2 regions of the Pyramidobacter porci genome follow, and region 2 is predicted to be linked to the other one. Evidence: predicted binding sites of a transcription regulator. Region 2 holds the regulator's gene; the other holds the start of a gene.
What was found. Region 2 encodes HrcA, which represses chaperone genes, less so after heat shock. Its sites were predicted from a motif close to TTAGCACTCNNTNNNANNGAGTGCTAA; they were not measured.
Positions count from the first base shown of each region.

Region 1: groES (co-chaperone GroES) is a predicted target of HrcA. The motif match lies at 1,238-1,264, and genes of this name have one in related genera.

Region 1 is NZ_VUNH01000011.1:105,680-109,096, forward strand. It holds gene ptsP (phosphoenolpyruvate--protein phosphotransferase) at 1-1,031, shown strand, start outside; gene groES (co-chaperone GroES) at 1,304-1,591, shown strand; gene groL (chaperonin GroEL) at 1,642-3,279, shown strand.
Region 2 is NZ_VUNH01000013.1:42,356-45,772, forward strand. It holds gene dnaK (molecular chaperone DnaK) at 1-577, opposite strand, end outside; gene FYJ74_RS10940 (nucleotide exchange factor GrpE) at 649-1,236, opposite strand; gene hrcA (heat-inducible transcriptional repressor HrcA) at 1,238-2,278, opposite strand; gene FYJ74_RS10950 (NAD(P)/FAD-dependent oxidoreductase) at 2,728-3,417, opposite strand, start outside.

The sequences.
Region 1 (3,417 bases), on a different contig from region 2:
GCGCGCGACAGAAACGGGAGAGCCTGTTTCTGTCGCGGTTGCGCAGTTTTGCGGGACGGCCGGCTTGCAGCGCCGACGGGGTGCTGTTGAAAGTTTACGGCAACGCGGCTTCCGATGCGGATATCAAGTCGATCGTGGAAGTTGACGGGCATGGTGTCGGACTTTATCGGACGGAATACATTTATTTGACCCGCGCGCACCTGCCGGCGGAAGGCGAACAATTCTGGGAATACAAAAAAGCCCTGCTGGCCATGAAGGGGCGTCCGGTAGTCTTCCGCACGCTTGACATCGGCGGCGACAAGATCCCTTCTTATCTGAGCATGCCGGAGGAGAAAAACCCGGCGCTCGGCCATCGAGCGATTCGTTATTCATTGTCGCGCGTGGACATTTTCCGCAGTCAGATCAAAGCTATCCTGCGCGCCAGCGCCTACGGGGACGTTTCCATTCTGCTGCCGCTGATTTCGGCCATTGACGAGGTGCGTTCGGCAAAGGCCGTGATCGATGACGTTAAGGAAGAACTCCGCAGGGAAGGAACGGCCTTCAATCCCCGCACTAAAGTCGGCGTCGTGGTGGAGACCCCTTCGGCCGCCGTCATTTCCGATCTGATCGCGTGCGAATGCGACTTTCTCAGCATCGGCAGCAACGACCTGATCCAATACACCATGGCCGTCGACCGCCTGGCCGCGGCGTTGTCTTATCTTTACTCGCCGTTCTCGCCCTCGGTCCTGCGTCTTGTGCAGACCACCATCAAAAATGGCGCGGCTGCGGGCAAGCCCGTCAGTTTGTGTGGTGAAATGGCGGGAGACCCTCTGCTGAGCCCAATCCTTTTCGGCATGGGGCTGCGTTCTTTCAGCGTCAACCCTTCCGAGATGCTGCGCACCCAGTGGATTCTTTCGCTGTTGAAAACCGAGGAAATGCGCGCCTGCGCCGATGAAGTGCTGAATTTGGCGACAGCGGGGGAGATCCATCGTTACTGCCGGGAGCATTTCTCGCGCTTCGTATCCGGGGATCATATCCTGCCGGAGCAATGATTTTTAAGAGAGCAATCCGCTGTGGTTGCTCTCTTTGTTTGTAGGCAAGGACGCATCGCAATTGTTTTTACATGACTAAGCGAAAGAGCAGTATACGGTAGGAAACAGCGAATAAACGAAATTTCGTCGAGGAAAATCGGAAAAAATAAAATATTTATCTGTAATCGCTCTTGAATTTGACCGCCAAAATTGTATTATAGCCATTGTTAGCACTCGAAGTGGTTAAGTGCTAATAAAAATCACTTCGGAGATTTTTATAGGAGGAATAAATAATGCAGTTGAAACCCCTTGCGGATCGTATCGTCGTCAAAGTCGTCAGCGGAGAAGAAAAGACCAAGAGCGGTCTTTATCTGCCGGATACCGCGCAGGAAAAACCCCAGGAGGGCGAAGTCATCGCCGTCGGAACGGGGCGCATTCTCGACAATGGTCAGAAGCTTCCCCTTGAAGTGAAAGTCGGCGACCACATCGTTTTCAGCAAGTATTCCGGCACGGAGATCAAGCTTGACGGCGAAAAACTCGTGATTTTCAGCGAGCGCGACGTTCTTGCCGTGATTGATTAGTTATTGATTAGTTTTCGACAGACATTATTATTTTCAGGAGGAATTCATAAATGGCTAAAATTCTTGCTTTTGGCGAAGAATCCCGCCGCGCGCTTGAGCGCGGCATCAACAAAGTTGCCGATACTGTCGGCGTGACCCTCGGCCCCAAGGGACGCAACGTGGTGCTGGACAAGAAATTCGGCTCTCCCGCTATCACCAACGACGGCGTGACCATCGCCAAGGAGATCGAGCTTGAAGATCCCTTCGAGAACATGGGCGCTCAGCTTCTGAAAGAAGTCGCCTCCAAGACCAACGACGTGGCCGGCGACGGTACGACCACCGCGACCGTTCTGGCTCGCGAGATGATCAGCGAGGGCATGAAGAACGTGGCCGCCGGCGCCAACGGCATTTATCTTCGCAACGGCATTTCCGTGGCCGTAGACGCCGTGACCGAGCATTTGAAAGCGATGGCTCACCAGGTCAACGGCAAGGACGACATTACCCAGGTCGCTTCGATCTCCGCGAACGACAAGGCCATTGGCGCCATCATCGCCGAAGCCATGGAGAAGGTCGGCCGCGACGGCGTCATCACCGTCGAGGACAGCCAGACCACCGGCACGACGCTGGAGACCGTCGACGGACTTCAGTTCGACAAAGGCTACATCAGCCCCTACATGGTCACCGACCCCGAGCGCATGGAAGCTTCGCTCGAAGACGCCTACGTGCTGATTCACGACGGAAAGATCAGCAACGTCAAAGATCTGCTGCCGATCCTCGAAAAAGTCCTGCAGACCGGCAAGCCTCTGCTGATCATCGCCGAGGACGTGGAAGGCGAAGCCCTGGCGACGCTTGTCGTCAACAAACTGCGCGGCACGATGACCGCCGTGGCCGTGAAGGCCCCCGGCTTCGGCGAGAGACGCAAGGCCATGCTGCAGGACATCGCCGTGGTCACGGGCGGCGAAGTGGTCACCTCCGATCTCGGCGAAAAGCTCGAGAACGTCGAGCTGTCCAAGCTCGGCCGCGCCAAGAAGATCCGCATCACCAAAGAAGACACCACCCTCGTCGACGGCAGCGGCAACAAGGACGACATCCGCAACCGCGCCGCCCAGATCCGTACCGAGATCGAGAACTCCACGTCCGACTACGACAAGGAAAAGCTCAAGGAGCGCCTTGCCAAGCTGGTCGGCGGAGTGGCCGTCATCCAGGTCGGTTCCGCTACGGAGACCGAGCAGAAGGAACTGAAGCTGCGCATCGACGACGCGCTTTCCGCCACCCGCGCGGCCGTTGAAGAAGGCATCGTGGCCGGCGGCGGCGTAGCCCTCGTCAACTGCGTCAATTACCTTGAGAAGGAGATCGAGAAGCAGGGCCTGAAGGGCGACGTCCGCACGGGCGCCAACATCGTGCTCAACTCTCTGTCCTCGCCTCTGCATCTGATCGCGACCAACGCCGGCCTGCAGGGCGACGTGGTTGTCGCGAAAGTCCTTTCCCTTGAGGAAGGGCATGGCCTTGACGCTTCCAACGGCGAGTATGTTGACCTGATCAAAGCGGGCATCATCGACCCTGTCAAGGTTACCCGCAGCGCTCTCGAGAACGCCGCTTCCATTGCCAAGATGATCCTGACCACCGAAGTCCTCGTGGCTGACAAGCCCGAGGAGAAGAAGGCCGATCCGGCCGGCGGCATGGGCCCCGGCATGGGCGGAATGTACTAGACTGTTGCGCTGTTAAAAGTCAAATCGAGAGAAAGAAGAAGCCCGCAGCTGCGGGCTTCTTCTTTCTCTTTACCGAAAACTCGTATGACCGACCGCAATGGATCGAAAAAGTCCGAAGGCATGGCGCGAAGCCGGCCT
Region 2 (3,417 bases):
GCGTGGCGAGCACTTCGAACACGCCGTCGCCGACGTCGAGCAGCGAGACGTCGAAGGTGCCGCCGCCGAGGTCGAAGACGAGGATCTTGTGGTCGCCGCTCTTGTTCTCGCCGTAAGCCAGCGCCGCGGCCGTGGGTTCGTTGATGATGCGCAGCACGTCCAGCCCGGCGATGGCGCCGGCGTCCTTGGTGGCCTGGCGCTGGGCGTCGGTGAAGTAGGCGGGCACGGTGATGACGGCCTTCTTCACTTCGGTGCCGAGATAATCCTCGGCGTCGTGTTTCATCTTCTGCAGGATCATGGCGCTGATCTCCTGGGGCGTGTACTTTTTGCCCTCGATGGTCACGGTGTAATCACTGCCCATGTGACGCTTGATGGACATAATGGTGTTGTCGGCGTTGACGATTGCCTGGCGTTTGGCGAGCTGCCCGACGAGACGCTCGCCGTCCTTGGTGAACGCCACGACGGAGGGCGTGGTGCGCGCGCCTTCGCTGTTGGGGATGATCGTGACGTTTTCGCCCTCCATCACGGCGATGCAGCTGTTGGTGGTGCCAAGATCGATACCTACGACTTTACTCATAATGAATCACCTCATGAAAAATTTTGTTTCGTTTTTATATGTCGCGGCGGTCTTTCCCGCTTATTACCCTGTTACTGCTGTTCCCCGTTCCCTTCCGGTTCGTTTTCGGCGTAACGGCCGACCATGACCAGAGCCGGACGGATAACCTTCTCGGCCATCTGGAAGCCCTTGCGCACGACTGTGTGGACAAGCCCGTCCTGCGCCTTGTCGTCGACGGGCACCATGCCCATGGCGTCGTGCTCCGCGGGCGAAAACGGTTTGCCCGCGGGATCCAGCTCCGTCACGCCAAGATCTTTGAGCGCGTCGGCGAACTGCTGCCGGACCATGCGTACGCCTTCCTTGATCGAGGCGGGATCGGACTCGGCCGAACCGAGGGCGCGTTCGAGGTTGTCGAACACGGGCAGCATGGCGAGGACCGCACGCTCGCTGCCGTACGCCTTGAGCCGCTTCATCTCGCGCTCGGCCCAGTTGCGGTAGTTGATGCCGTCGGCCTGCGCGCGGGCGGCGAGTTCGCGCATCTGCTGGTACTGCGCCGTCAGTTCGTCGATTTTCCGCTGCGTTTCGTCCGCGGGCGTTTCCGCCTCGGGCGCGCTCTGGTTCTCGGGGCACTCTTCCGCTGCGGGGGTCTCCGCCGTCGTTTTTTTCAAATCGTCTTCCATATCATGATTCCTCCTTCTCGGTCACGGGACGGTTCAAGCCGTTCAGAACGGCCTCCAGCACCGCGATCGAGTTCTCGTAATTCATGCGCAGCGGCCCCACCAGCCCCACCACGGCCTTGCGCCCTCCGCCGGTGGCGGTGGACATCATGACCGAACAGTTCTGCATGGCGGGACGCTCGTTCTCGTCGCCGATGGTCACTTTCAGCCCCTCGGAAGCGGCGTAATCGGAAATGAAGTCTTCCAGATCCTCGCGCGTGTCCATCAGCGAAGAGATGGCCTGGATGCGGCCGCGCCGCTCGTCGGACGCCTCTCCGCCGTCGGAGACGAAGACCTCGCGCATGCCGCCGGTGGAAAGGGTCAGGCCGTCGCCGCTCATCATCTCGTCGATGGCGATAAAGATGTCTTCGATGTCCCGCCAGCGTTCGGCCATCGCCCTCGAAAGATACTCGAGCAGCTCGCCGCGCACGTCGTTCCACGGCATTCCGCCCGCGGCGCGGTCGATGACCGCGGCCAGCTGCTCCAGCTGCTCCTGCGTCACGTCGGGCGAAACGCGCACGCGGCTGTGGTGCACGGCGCCGTTTTCCATCACCAGCAGGATCAGCAGGATCTCCGGCGCCAGCCGGATGAAATCGGCCTTGCGCAGCTTCAGTCCTTCGAGCGCGGAAACGGCGGCGACGCTGAAACAGCGTGTGAAGCGCCCCAAAAAACGGGCCGCTTCGGCCAGACGCTCGTCCAAACTTTGCAGCTGATCGGCGACCTGGTGCACCCAGCGGCTGATCTCCGGCGGAGGCGACGAGGGGCGGTGCAGGATCGAATTGACGTACACGCGATACGCCATGGAAGTGGGCAGCCGTCCCGCCGATGAGTGGGGCTGGGAGAAATAGCCCATCTCTTCCAGATCGGACATTTCGTTGCGGATCGTCGCCGCGCTGTGGCTCTTGAGGAACTTGCGCGAAATCGTGCGCGAGCCCACCGGTTCGCCGGTCTTGATGTACTCGTACACCACGGCGAAAACTATCTCAAGCTGCCGTTCTGTAAGCACGGCCTCGCACCTCCTTCCATGTTATTAGCACTCAATTAAAAGGAGTGCTAACGCATCTATTACGCATGAGAGAATAGCAGGAAGTCAGCCGAATGTCAATACAGGTCAGGGAAAAGTTTTACTTTGTCACTCTCTTTCTCAATGAAGCGACTTCATCGAAGACGCCGCACTTCGGAGCGGAGCAAGCCGTGACTCAAACAATGAATGTCCTTTCCCCTGAAGGAGATCCACAAAGCGGGCTGCGCAGACTGCGCAGCAGTCGAGCTCCTTCTGAGCGACTGAACTCCCTCGCAGCTCCCAGCAAACTATGTTAATGCTTTTATCAAGAAATAATATAAGCGCCCCAATGAAAGACCGTCCGCTTTCTTCCATTTTTCGCACGGCGAAAAAAAATCCGCGAACCGACGGAAAACGGTTCGCGGGATTCTCTTCGTCTGCTCGATGAAAAACTAGAAGTTCTCGGCGATGTACTTGTAAGCGGACATGCCGGCTTCGGCGCCGTCGGCGGCGGCGGTGATGACCTGACGCAGCGGCGTGTCGCGCACGTCGCCGGCGGCGAGGATGCCGGGGACGCTGGTTTCCATGTTGCTGTTGGCCACGACCCAGCCGCCCTTTTCGGTGCACTTGACGAGATTCTTGACAAGCTCGTTGTTGGGCTCGGTGCCGACGAACATGAACACGAACTCGACAGGCAGGTCGCTGATCTCGCCGGTCTTGACGTTCTTCAGCACGACCTTCTGCACGAAGTCGCCGTCGCCCTCGATCGATTCGACGACCGAACTGTAGACGGGCTGGACTTTGGGGTTCTTGAGCATGCGCTCGACGGCCATCTCGTCGGCGCGGAACTGGTCGCGGCGATGGATGATGTAAACTTTATTGGCGAACTGGGTCAGGTAGCAGCCCTCTTCGACGGCCGTATTGCCGCCGCCGACCACGGCCACGTCGACGCCTTCGGTGAAAGCGGCGTCGCAGGTCGCGCAGTAGCTCACGCCCTTGCCGGTGTACTCGGCTTCGCCGGGGCAGCCCAGCTTGCGGAACTCGGCGCCGGTCGCCACGATGACGACCTTGGCCTTGTAATCGCCCTTGCTGGTGCCGACGACCTTGAACTTGCCGTCTTCCTTGATGCTGTTGACGGTGCA